Regions from separate parts of the Oikeobacillus pervagus genome, predicted to be linked through region 1. Evidence: riboswitches for the same ligand, from Rfam matches in the RefSeq annotation. Region 1 holds a riboswitch; each other region holds the start of a gene.
The links. Region 1 has a riboswitch for thiamine pyrophosphate ahead of J2S13_RS09460 (thiamine phosphate synthase). Riboswitches for the same ligand answer to the same signal wherever they lie in the genome.

Region 1 (4,201 bases):
TTCTTTTATTTTAGGTAACATCGCTGTTGCCTGAATAATTAATGAATGTAGACCTGCCACTGACACATGATGTTGATCACAATGGGGAGTAGAGGTTGCGCCAATTAACAAACGATTCTCTGATTTTGGAACGATATAACATCCATTTACATTGAAAAGCGTTTTACGAATTAATGGTTGGTCGCAAATAACAGAGTAACATTCACCCTTCACTGGAATCATCGGAATGGACCTACCCGTTTTTTTTAGCAATTGATTGGACCATGCCCCACTAGCAATGATTGTTTGATGTCCAAAGAGTTCGTGATGATTGGTTTTGACGCCTACGACTTTTTCATTTTGGATGATCATATCAATGGCTTCTGTTCGCTCATAAATTGAAACAGACATTTTTTTACAAGCTGTTGCAAGTGCCTTAGAAAGTTTTGGCGCTGAAACTTGACCGTCTTCAGGGATGTAGATGCCGGCCTCTACTTCTTCTGAAAGATTTGTTTCCATTTGAAGTAAATCATCCCTTTCACACCAAGTGATATGGGGATTCCGACTCGACAAAAATTGGTATTGGCGATGGATTGCCTCAAGGTCTTTGGATGAACTAGCCATTTTTAATAACCCCTCTTGTACTAGTTCAATATCAATTCCTGTTAACTCTTTTAGCTCAGCTTGTAGATTTGGGTACATTTGACGGCTTTTTTGTGCTAAAGGAAATAATGGGTGCTCTTCATCAAATTCATTTTGTGACCCAAGCATTCCTCCTGCAGCACTGGAAGCCTCCTGACCGAGCTCTCCTCTTTCCACAATGGCAATTCGATGTCCTTTTTTGGCTAAATGATAAGCGATGGAACAACCGATTACCCCGCCACCAATCACTAATATGTCATACATCATCATTTCATTCCCCTTTTCTTCCATAGAGCTGATATTGGCGAATCTTTGACTTCCAATTTGGCTCATTGAAAATACCCGACATAATGGCAATCCCACAAGCATTCGTCCGGATTACCCTTTCGACGTTTTGTGGGGTAATTCCCCCGATCGCAATGACAGGTGTATGTACATGTTGTACAATTTCCCGGAGTGATTCCACACCCCTAGCCGCAACGTTCTTTTTTGATGCGGTTGGGAAAATATGTCCAAAGAACATATAGTCTACATGATCTTCTTCCGCCTGAATTGCACTTGATAGAGAATGAATCGAGCGCCCAACGATAAGATGGGGGTAGGCTTTTTTGATTGCCGTTGCATGGCGACTATTTTCAGGCAAATGGACTCCAGCCAAACCGTAATTTACTGCGATTTCATAATGAGTGTTGATCACTAATTTCTCTTTACAAACTCCAGATTTAATCAAATATTGAACAAGTTTCATAAGCTCTTGTTCAGTAAGGCGCTTTTCCCTTATTTGAATCAAATCAACCTCTGATTGAATATCTAAAATAATCTGAACGAGACGATCAAATGGAAGGCAATCATTTGTGATTGCATGGATTTTATACAAGTGCATTCCCCCTAATTGCACGAAAAAAACCACCTTCCAACATTAGGAAAGTGGTGAAAAGGCGAGCAAAATAAGCTCTCAATTTCCACTTCCCTCCGCTGGCATCAACCAGATCAGGTTCTAAGAGTTTTAAAGTTACACTTTAATCTCAGCCTTTAAGGAAAGGCACCCCTAGTGGTCATTCATTCAATGATTAATTTCGATTTAATCTTATCACTTTTCTTCATCTTGTCAATGATGAATTCATGAATTCTCCTCCATTTTAAACACAAATCGTTCTTCATCCCGACTATGTAGCTTGTTTATGAGTAGTAATGCTTTAAATCGATCTAATATGTTTTCCGTTACTTTGTTTTTCTTTAATTCCTCACGAATTTCACGTGCGAAGGTCCGAATGATATCATGATCTCTTGTTAACATAATAATTTTATCGTGAAGTTTTGGGTTATTTTTTGTGACTTCTAAGTAAAAGCCTTCTTCTTCAGAATCTGCATGACCAATCACCCTCTGTTCCCAATGTTCAACTAACGCATCTGCTACTTCAAGTGCCTCTTTTTCTTTATGATCTTTTACCAAATTGAGTAATAAATCAGTTAAACTTTTCGCCTCCGAATATGCACCATCATGGATGGAACGATGTGCATGGAGTTGCCGTAATGATGGTCCCGACAATATGTTCACTTCCTTTCTCTCTACTATTGTTGCCGAAAAAAATAAAAGAAAGACACTATCCATCATCATAGTGTCTCAAGTCTTAGTTAATTTTTCCGTTGCATTTCAGCTGGATTCATTTTTCGATACACGATGTATTTTCGCTTTAAGTATTCAAGTGGCAAACTAAACAGATGAACGAGCCTTGTAAATGGCCAAACAGCAAACAAAAGAAAGGCCAAAAAGGTATGCAAGCGAAAGCCAAAAGGAGCATTGGCAATCAGTTCAGGTTTTGGGCGAAAAGTTAAAATCCCCCTGAACCACGGGCCAAGTGAGTCACGATAATCAAACGTACCACCAGATGTGGTGAAACCAACAGTATTGGTAAATCCAGCAAGAACGACCATCCCGAGAAGGACAAGACTGACAAAATCACTAGGTGAACTATTGACTAAAATCCGTTTAACCGACACCCTTCTCACAAATAACAAAAATCCTCCAATGACTGTCATCACTCCTGCTACACCACCAAACCAGACTGCACCAAAGTGGTAAGCTTCCTCTGAAATTCCAATCCTTTCAAACCATAGTTTTGGAATTAAAATTCCACCAACATGACCAAAGAAGACAAAGACGATTCCCCAATGGAAAAGAATACTCCCCCATTTCAGACGATCCTTTTCTAAAAATTCGCTCGATTTGGCTGACCACCCAAATTGGTCTGTATTATAACGATATATATGTCCAAGAACGAAAACAGCTAAGGCGATATAGGGAAAGATCACCCATAGAAAATAATCAAGGTAGCTCAATAACATCCCACCCTTCAAGTATTGTATTTAAGACACTTTTTCCTCCGACTTCAAACTTTCAATCGTTTCGATACAAGCCATTAATAAATCGCTATATGGACTGCCGATCGCTTGAAGTTCCAATTGCAATTGTCGAATTGCTCGAAAATGTAACTTTAATAATTTCCCTGCCGCTTTTTCCGGTGCAATCGCTGCAAATTCTAATACAAGTGGCAAATAATCTGGAAGTTCATCCGAGTATAAATCGACACCCGATTCCAAATACTGCCGTCTTAATTGAACAAGTGCGGGTCCGCGATCACATTGGTCTTGAAAGACAGAAAACGTTAAGTATAAAGTCGTTTTATCGTGAAAATCAAATGTATATACATAATTTTCACATAGTTTTTCATATAATGTAGAATGCAAATATCGGAAAAAATTTAACAATGGTTGTCGAATTTTAAGTGATTTCCATTGTTCAATCTCCCTTTCAATTTCCCCAAGGTTTCGCCACTCTTCATCTGGATATTGGAGGAACTTTGATACGAGACTAAATACCTTCTGTCTTTGATTCATCCATATCCCTCCAATATTGTTCTCCGTAATAGAAAAGTGGATCTTGTTGGTCATAGCTCCCTACTGCACAAGCATCACAACTTTCCATAAATTCATACCCGACACTTCCTTGACCTTTAAACATATCGCCAGCCCTTTCACGATGAGCACTAGGAATGACATAACGATCTGAATATTTAGCAATCGCTGATAGCTCATACATATCACGAGCGATCTCTTCCGTCATATCGGCCGCTTCTAAAACGCTGTGGTCAATAGGTTTTCCTAAATTCACTTGCCTCATATACGTGCGCATCGCCACAAGTTTACGAAGAACCTTTTTAATCACGACTGTATCCCCAGCTGTAAATAAATTAGCTAAATATTCAATTGGGATTCGGAACTGTTCAATCGTTGGGAAAATGACTTTTGGATCAATTGAATCTGCTTGACCACCGAAAGCATTCATGAAAGGACTTAATGGTGGTACATACCAAACCATTGGCAGTGTACGGTATTCAGGATGAAGAGGAAGTGCAATTTTTTGTTCTACAGCTAATTTATACACAGGTGAGCGCTGTGCTGCTTCGATCCAATCATCTGCTATTCCTTGTTTCTTCGCCTCTCTGATAATATCCGGATCATGCGGATCTAAAAACATTCCAAGCTGAGCCTCATAAAGATCTTGGTCATTTTCTAACGA
Region 2 (4,201 bases), on a different contig from region 1:
AAAGAATTTGCACACATATAGAAGGGTGGATATAATACATAGATTTTTCTTTACGATTAGAATTCTTCTTGATGATCTCATTTAACACTTGTTTTTCTTGTGGGGTAATCCCAAAATAAAACGCCCCAATCGGATAAATTTCTTTCTCTTTAAAGACTGCAATATGATAATAGCCATTTTGTTCATCAAAGGCTGTAATAAAACAATTGACGTTCTTCCAATTTTTCGTTTTGATCCATTTCTCTGTACGTTTATTTTCCCAGTTTGATAATGCATGTTTTGTTACAATTCCTTCGCCGTCATAAAAATCAACCATCTGCATTACCTCATCCTTACTTTGAAAAGTAGGAACGAGCTGGACCCGATTTTCTTCAGTTAATTCGGGGGATAGAGGGAATTGACAGGTTTCAAAGAGTGAAAATAATTTCTTCTTTCGTTCTCGATAAGTTAAATTCTTGAGATCCTTTCCTTTTAATTGAAGAACATCAAAAACTAATAAAGTGGCAGGCTTTTCTTCAGACGCTTCTTCAATTCTAACTTGTGAACGCATTCGCCCACGCGTTTGTATTTGCGAAAAATTTGCTTTTCCTTGAGAGAATAGAATTACTAATTCACCATCTAATGTGAACGGATAAAAAGGTTCAAGTTCCGCTTTTTTTAAATGTAAAAATTGGCGAATTTCGGGAAAAAGAGGGAGCAAATCTTTTCCGTTTCGACTGATTAGTTGGAGCTCATTTTGGTCGCATTTAAGGATAGCGCGAAATCCATCGTATTTTATTTCATATAACCAATTAGTATCATTTGGACATTCCATTTTTAATGTCGGTAACATTAAATTCATTTGGTTCCCCTTTTCTTTTTTTGTAAACTTTTCTTATTATCTCCCTTCTTTTCGAATGTTATTTCCAAATCTTCATTAGTATGATTCGATGTTGAATTGGTGCAAAATAAGTTCAGAATCACTTATTTTTATTCGGGAAGAGGTGAGATATTTGCATACCATTTGGAAAGGGAGCATCAGTTTTGGTTTGGTGAATATTCCGATCAAACTACATGCAGCAACAGAAGATAAAGATATATCTTTACGAACCCTTCATAAAAAATGCCATACACCAATTAAATATGAGAAAGTATGTCCTGTTTGTGAAGAAGAATTAAAAAGTGAAGATATGGTAAAAGGGTATGAAATCACAAAAGGGAAATTCGTGGTCATTGACCAACAAGAACTGGAAGAATTAAAAAAACAAAATGAAGAGAAAGCAGTAGAGATTATTGATTTCATTAAAATAAACGAAATTGACCCCATCTATTTTAATCGCAGCTATTTCATGTCTCCTAATGAAGGAGGGTCTAAAGCCTATTCCCTGTTACGAACCGCTTTAAATGAGTCCGAAAAAGTGGGACTTGCGAAGATTATGATGCGTTCAAAGGAACAATTGGCTGTGATCCGTGTGTATGAAAATACATTATTAATGGAGACCATCCATTATCCTGATGAGGTAAGAAAAGCAGCCGATGTGCCCAATGTTCCGGTTGAAAACGAACTAACGAAAAAAGAATTGGACACAGCCATTCTTTTAATTGATCAATTAACGACTCCATTTGTACCAGAAAAATTTGAAGACGAATATCGTAAACATTTAATGGAATTAATTGAGTCCAAACGACATGGAAAAAATTTAGTGACTGCCAAGGAAAAGGAAACGAAAACAAATGTGACCGATTTAATGGCTGCCTTACAAGCGTCCATTGATCGAACAAAACCGTCGACGGAAAAGAAAGAACCGGCAAAAAGAAGAAAAACGATTACGAAGAAAAAAGCACAGTGATGAAAAAAATGGGTGACTCTGGTTGCCCAATACATAAATAGGATGAGAACAATGAATGAAAAAGAAATGAAACGAACCGCGAGGTATTTTATCTTGCTCCTCTTATCCGTCATTGTTTTCACGATAGGATTTATGGTCGTGATTCAAATGTGGAAAGGGAATGAAGTTGTTTATTTTGACAAGGTTGTCATTGATTTTATTCAAGCAAGAATTTCCCCTAATTTAACGAAAGGGATGGAGTGGATCACGTTTTTTGGATCCTTTAAATGGATTTCCATCGGCAGTATCGTCGTGATCATTTGGTTAATGATTTATAAAAGAGGGAAGTACAGTATATTTTTTATATTCACAATTGTTTCTGGTGTCATGCTAAATCGTGTTCTGAAGGAGATTTTTCAAAGGGAACGACCAGATATTCACCCTTTAATACACCAAGGTGGATACAGCTTTCCAAGCGGACACTCAATGAATTCATTTGTTTTTTATGGATTGATCGCATTTTTATTATTTGAACTTCTAAAACATAAATTTTCCAGAATTTTGGGAATCAGTCTGGCAATGCTTTCGGTTTTATTAATTGGGATTTCAAGAATTTATTTAGGGGTTCATTATCCAACGGATGTGATTGGGGGATATTTTATAGGAGCTGTTTGGTTGTTTATTTCTATCTTTTTATATCAAGATGTTTGGCATCTTATCAAGAAAAAGAGGCAAAAGTCGGGATGAATTGGCTCTTCAAGCGGAACATTTACAAAAAAAGAAGTGGTATGATATATTGATGGAGGAAAAGTGAATAACGCGCACTGGGGGAGCTGGATATGGCCAGTTGAGAGTAAGAATCCACTATTCTTTGACCCTAGAACCTGATCTGGTTAACACCAGCGTAGGAAAGTGTGAAATTGATTTTTAATAAACTTTTTTACGTTTTTTGTAAACACCAATCCCCCAGTGCATAAGGCATTGGGGGATTATTCATTGAATCAAACGCGTAAGTTAACGATCACCGCATTGCTCGTGGCGATCACAACGGTCACAAGTCATTTAATTTATATACCGGTTGGATTTGCTAAAGTGTTTCCCATCCAGCATGTTGTAAATATTCTTTCAGCCGTTCTATTAGGTCCAAGTTACGCCGTGTTGCAAGCCTTTACGACTTCATTATTGCGAAATTTATTTGGAACAGGCTCACTGTTAGCATTTCCAGGTAGTATGATCGGAGCTTTGCTTGCTAGTTTACTATTTTTATATAGCAAAAAACTTTCCTGGGCTTTTTTTGGTGAAGTCATTGGGACAGGAATGATTGGGGCGATTTGCTCTTATCCTATAGCCCTTTTGTTTCTCGGAAAAGAAGTGGCTTTATTTGGGTTTATTCCATCTTTCATCATTAGTTCCCTTGGTGGAGCAATCATTGGAATAGTTTTAGTCAAGGCTCTTTTAAAAACACCACAGGTAGGAGGAATTTTATATGAAAACAGCACTAACTATCGCCGGTTCTGATTCAGGTGGAGGAGCAGGAATTCAAGCTGATTTAAAAACCTTTTCAGCACATGGAGTATTTGGAATGTCTGTTATAACAGCTGTCACAGCGCAAAATACAAAGGAAGTAAGGGGCGTTCAAAATATTGATGTCGATATCATTCGGCAGCAGATTGAGGCGATTTACGATGATCTTCCAGTCAATGCCGTGAAAATTGGCATGCTTTCATCTGTTGAAATTATTGACACTGTTTCAAGTAGTTTAAAGGAAAGAAAATCTCAGCCAATTGTATTAGACCCGGTGATGATTTCAAAAAGCGGGCATTCTCTTCTATTGCCAAATGCGGTGAAAGCATTAATTGAAAAACTAGTTCCGTTAGCAGATATCATCACTCCAAATGTTCCAGAAGCAGAGGAATTAACAGGAATAAAAATCCAGACAGAGGAAGACATGGTAACAGCCTGTAAAAAAATTTGTGAATTAGGAGCAGCCAATGTGTTATTAAAAGGGGGACATCTTGAGGGGGAACCCCATGATCTTTTCTTTAATGGTGAAAATATTCATTGGTTTAAAGGAAAGAGAGTTCACACAAAAAATACTCATGGAACAGGATGCACTCTTTCTTCAGCGATTGCCGCAAACTTAGCGAAAGAGAATGATTTATATACTGCCGTAAAAAAGGCAAAACAATATATTTCAATGGCCATTACCCATAGTTTAGATATCGGAAAAGGACATGGCCCAACCCATCATTTTTATGAATTATATCAAAAAGCGGGTTATCAACAGTAGACAAAAGGAGACGATCGGATCTTATGAAAGACGAAATTTTACGTTTATTTTCTTCAATTCAATCCAAACACCCGCTCGTACACCATATCACGAATAATGTCAC
Region 3 (4,201 bases), on a different contig from region 1:
TAGATTCTTTATGTTGACAATCATGTTCCTTTGATATTAAGGAGGAGTATGCAAATAGAGCAAGAAAAAGACCAAATCACAGTGACTTGGTCTTTTCCTAATAGGATCTCCTTTTTAATACGGGAATAGTTCCCCCTTAATAATGCAAACTTTCAGCATGATGACATTTAATACATTTGCGCATAAAGGCATTTTCCTGAAATTGATGATTACATTGTCGCTGAATGGAGTTCACTTCAGCTTCTAATTCTTTAATTTTTTGGTTTAAAAAAGAAATTTCACTTTTTAATGCTTCTACTTTTTTTTGCTTATCGATAAATGGCTGATCCATTTTCAACAAACTCCTTAGCTTTTTGATCCATTCCTTCTTTAATTTGTTTTTCATCAATGTTTGTTGTTTCATTTGTTGCTTGTTTACGTAGGTCATGAGAAATTCTCATTGAACAGAATTTCGGTCCACACATCGAACAGAAATGCGCTACTTTTGCTCCTTCAGCTGGAAGTGTTTCATCATGATATTCGCGCGCGCGGTCAGGATCTAGGGCTAGATTAAATTGATCTACCCATCTGAATTCAAAGCGTGCTTTTGATAATGCATCATCACGTTTTTGTGCTCCAGGATGTCCTTTTGCTAAGTCAGCTGCATGGGCAGCAATCTTATAAGCAATAACTCCTTCGCGCACATCATTTTTATTTGGTAAACCTAAATGTTCTTTCGGTGTAACATAGCAAAGCATTGCAGTACCAAACCAGCCGATCATTGCTGCTCCAATCGCAGAAGTAATATGATCATATCCCGGAGCGATATCTGTTGTTAATGGTCCTAATGTATAAAAAGGAGCCCCTTTACAAATTTCCATTTCTTTCTCAACATTTTCTTTAATTTTATGCATTGGAACATGCCCTGGTCCTTCAATCATAACTTGAACATCATGTTTCCAAGCGATTTGTGTTAATTCACCAAGCGTTTCTAATTCAGCAAATTGTGCTTCATCATTTGCATCGGCAATGGATCCTGGTCTTAATCCATCTCCTAATGATACAGAAATGTCATAAGCCTTTAATATTTCACAGATTTCCTCGAAGTGAGTGTATAGGAAGTTTTCTTGATGATGGGCTAGACACCATTGTGCTAAAATAGAACCTCCGCGTGAAACAATGCCAGTCGTGCGTTTAATGGTCATTGGAATATAACGTAATAAGACACCAGCATGGATTGTAAAATAGTCAACCCCTTGTTCTGCCTGTTCGATTAACGTATCACGGTAAACTTCCCATGTTAAATCTTCAGCAATCCCATTTACTTTTTCAAGAGCTTGATAAATAGGAACAGTTCCTACTGGTACAGGTGCATTGCGAATAATAAATTCTCTTGTTGTGTGGATATTTTTCCCTGTTGATAAATCCATAATCGTATCAGCACCCCAATGAGTAGCCCAAGTCATTTTCTCTACTTCTTCTTCAATGGAGGAGCTTACAGCAGAATTCCCAATATTTGCGTTAATTTTTACATGAAAATTACTTCCGATAATCATCGGTTCACTTTCAGGATGGTTAATGTTAGCTGGGATGATCGCGCGTCCTTCTGCCACTTCTTTTCGTACAAATTCTGCATCGAGATTTTCCCGTATCGCAATAAACTCCATTTCTGGTGTGATGATGCCCTTTTTAGCATAATGCATTTGGGTAACAGCCTGCCCTTTTTTCGCTCTTAATGGTTTGTGATTGAAATCAGGTTTAAGAACAGGAGTGTCCTGGGCTTTTCGGTTCCCGTTGTCTTCAGGCTTTACTTCTCTCCCAACGTATTCCTCAACATCGTTACGCGACAAAATCCAATTTTTTCGTAATTCTGGTAACCCTTTATGTACGTCTGGTTGAAATTCAGGATCTGTGTAAGGTCCGCTTGTGTCATAAACTCTTACAGGTTCATTTTCAAAAACTCCTGAATCTGTCTGTGTTGGATTAAGTTCAATTTCTCTCATCGGTACACGAATGTCCGGAGTTGATCCTTCTACATAAACTTTTTTACTTGCTGGAAATTGGCTTTTGAAATCGATATTTACGTTATTTGCTTGTGACATGTAATGTCCCTCCAATAGTTTATTTGGGGTTACACCAGCTAATAGGAGATGATGAAGATGTCTATATGAGTCGGGATAAGGGACTCATTTTTAGACATAAAAAAATCGGGGTTCTGTTCAAGAAGCCCGATGGAATAGATAATAATTATAGGTACATAGGATCTATGTACGTTCATTATCTACTTCCCTACGCTGGTATAATCCAGATCAGGTTCTAAGGGTCAAAGAACTTAAAACGTGCTCTTCTCTCAGTCCAAACTGAATGGACGCCCCTAGTAGAATCATAAGTTGTAAATGTAAAACTCATCTTCAAGCTAACACGAATAATAGGATTTGTAAAGGTATTGAAAGCATTGATTACAATTAAGACAGCGTGATGCTTATTACTAGTCTATTGATTGTCTTTTGGAATTATGACATCAACTGTCGTCGCTTGAAAAATTCATGTCCTAAAAGGTTGATCGAGAGAGGATGGAAAACCAACCCTATATTTAGTATAATTTTCTAAGTAGATGAGTTTAAAATGCGTTTATTAAACAGGCCTTTAATTTAGATTAAAAAAGCCGAAATAATATATAGATAGAAAAATAGAGGGCTGAATCCGTGAAGTATAACACCTTCTTATATGAAAAAGTTTTTCACCTTTAATTTAGGGGGCAAATGATTATGGGAGCATTTTTTAAGAGATGGGATAAAAAAGATCACCAATCTGAACGCTATTGGATCCTTAAAGCGGAAGAATCAGAAATTGAAATGAAGCTTGCTGATCCAATATTACAGCAGCAAGTAGAAATGATTCATTTAACAGAGAAGGATTTAAAATTGGCGAAGGCGGTTCAACCCTTAATTCAAGAACATATTGAGGGTATTGTTAGATCCTTTTATACGACGATTTTAAAAATTCCACACTTGAAAAAGATTATTGACGATAGTAGTACAGTGGAGCGACTTCGAATGACTTTGACTCACCATATTATAGAAATGTTTGATGGAAAGATTAATGAAGAGTACATCAAGAAGCGTGAACGGGTTGCTCATGTCCATGTTCATATTGGATTGGCACCCAAATGGTATATGGGAGCTTTTCAAAATCTACACAGTACGATGATTCAAGTGATCACAGACAAAATGGTAAACCGTACAGATCGCACACAAACATTACAAGTTATTGCGAAACTATTAAATTTGGAACAACAATTAGTTTTAGATGCATATAATGAAAAGATTCTTCAACAACAGATAAAAGAAAGCGAAGTAAAGAAGGAAGTAAAACATAGACTCGCTATTTCAAGTTCAGAGTTGGCTAGTTTAACAGACCGGACGAATGATTCAATAGAAAAGGTTCTTTCAAGCACATTAGAAATGGACCGAGCCTATTCAGAAACTATGCAACGGACGAATGAAGTATCGACATTATCCAATCAAGGTCAAGTTCAAGTCAGTCATTTCCAAGACAGTATGGAAGATATTCATGAGAAAAGCGCAAAGATTACAGAAATGGTAACAGCGCTAGAGCATTCAACAGAACAAATTCAGCCTATCATTACCTTAGTACAGCAAGTGGCAGACCAAACAAATTTGTTGGCATTGAATGCAGCGATTGAAGCGGCTCGTGCTGGTGAACATGGAAAAGGCTTTGCTGTTGTAGCGGAAGAAGTAAGAAAACTTGCAGAACAAACGAAATCTTCAGCAGTGGAAATTACTGGCCTTGTAAAAAATTCAGATGAATTATCGAAGAAAGTGTCAAGCGCTATTTATGAAATGAAATCCCTCATGGAACAAGGACTTCTTCAAACAAAAGAAACGAAAGCGACATTTGATGGAATTATGAATTCGATGAATGATAGTATTAATGATATGAAAAAAGTCGAAGAAGAAATGAAAAGTTTAACCGAGACCATCGATGGAATTGCGACGTCATCCCAAAAGATTACCAACTCAGCAGAAGGATTAAAGGAAGTCATGGAGCAGTTATAATAAAATTTCAAACGAGCTATTTTTCTAACTACGTCTCAAGTCTTACGAACAAATCCATCTATAGCTCATTGGGATCGCAAGAGACTTTTTTTACAATGAAAATAACAGGTAGTTAGAAAGGTGGAAATTCGTTGAGAAAATTT

Region 2: linked by a shared signal. The riboswitch ahead of thiW (energy coupling factor transporter S component ThiW) and the one ahead of J2S13_RS09460 (thiamine phosphate synthase) in region 1 are both predicted to bind thiamine pyrophosphate.
Region 3: linked by a shared signal. The riboswitch ahead of thiC (phosphomethylpyrimidine synthase ThiC) and the one ahead of J2S13_RS09460 (thiamine phosphate synthase) in region 1 are both predicted to bind thiamine pyrophosphate.

The regions. Positions count from the first base shown of each region.
Region 1 is NZ_JAUSUC010000021.1:19,974-24,174, reverse strand. It holds gene thiO (glycine oxidase ThiO) at 1-888, opposite strand, end outside; gene J2S13_RS09460 (thiamine phosphate synthase) at 893-1,498, opposite strand; TPP riboswitch at 1,572-1,681, opposite strand; gene J2S13_RS09455 (hemerythrin domain-containing protein) at 1,742-2,170, opposite strand; gene narI (respiratory nitrate reductase subunit gamma) at 2,257-2,961, opposite strand; gene narJ (nitrate reductase molybdenum cofactor assembly chaperone) at 2,989-3,519, opposite strand; gene narH (nitrate reductase subunit beta) at 3,494-4,201, opposite strand, start outside.
Region 2 is NZ_JAUSUC010000006.1:69,384-73,584, reverse strand. It holds gene J2S13_RS03840 (DNA ligase D) at 1-841, opposite strand, end outside; gene ku (non-homologous end joining protein Ku) at 993-1,829, shown strand; gene J2S13_RS03830 (phosphatase PAP2 family protein) at 1,881-2,555, shown strand; TPP riboswitch at 2,625-2,736, shown strand; gene thiW (energy coupling factor transporter S component ThiW) at 2,805-3,326, shown strand; gene thiD (bifunctional hydroxymethylpyrimidine kinase/phosphomethylpyrimidine kinase) at 3,295-4,098, shown strand; gene thiM (hydroxyethylthiazole kinase) at 4,122-4,201, shown strand, end outside.
Region 3 is NZ_JAUSUC010000068.1:2,952-7,152, forward strand. It holds gene J2S13_RS15675 (hypothetical protein) at 137-331, opposite strand; gene thiC (phosphomethylpyrimidine synthase ThiC) at 309-2,081, opposite strand; TPP riboswitch at 2,249-2,365, opposite strand; gene J2S13_RS15685 (globin-coupled sensor protein) at 2,748-4,058, shown strand; gene liaG (LiaG family protein) at 4,190-4,201, shown strand, end outside.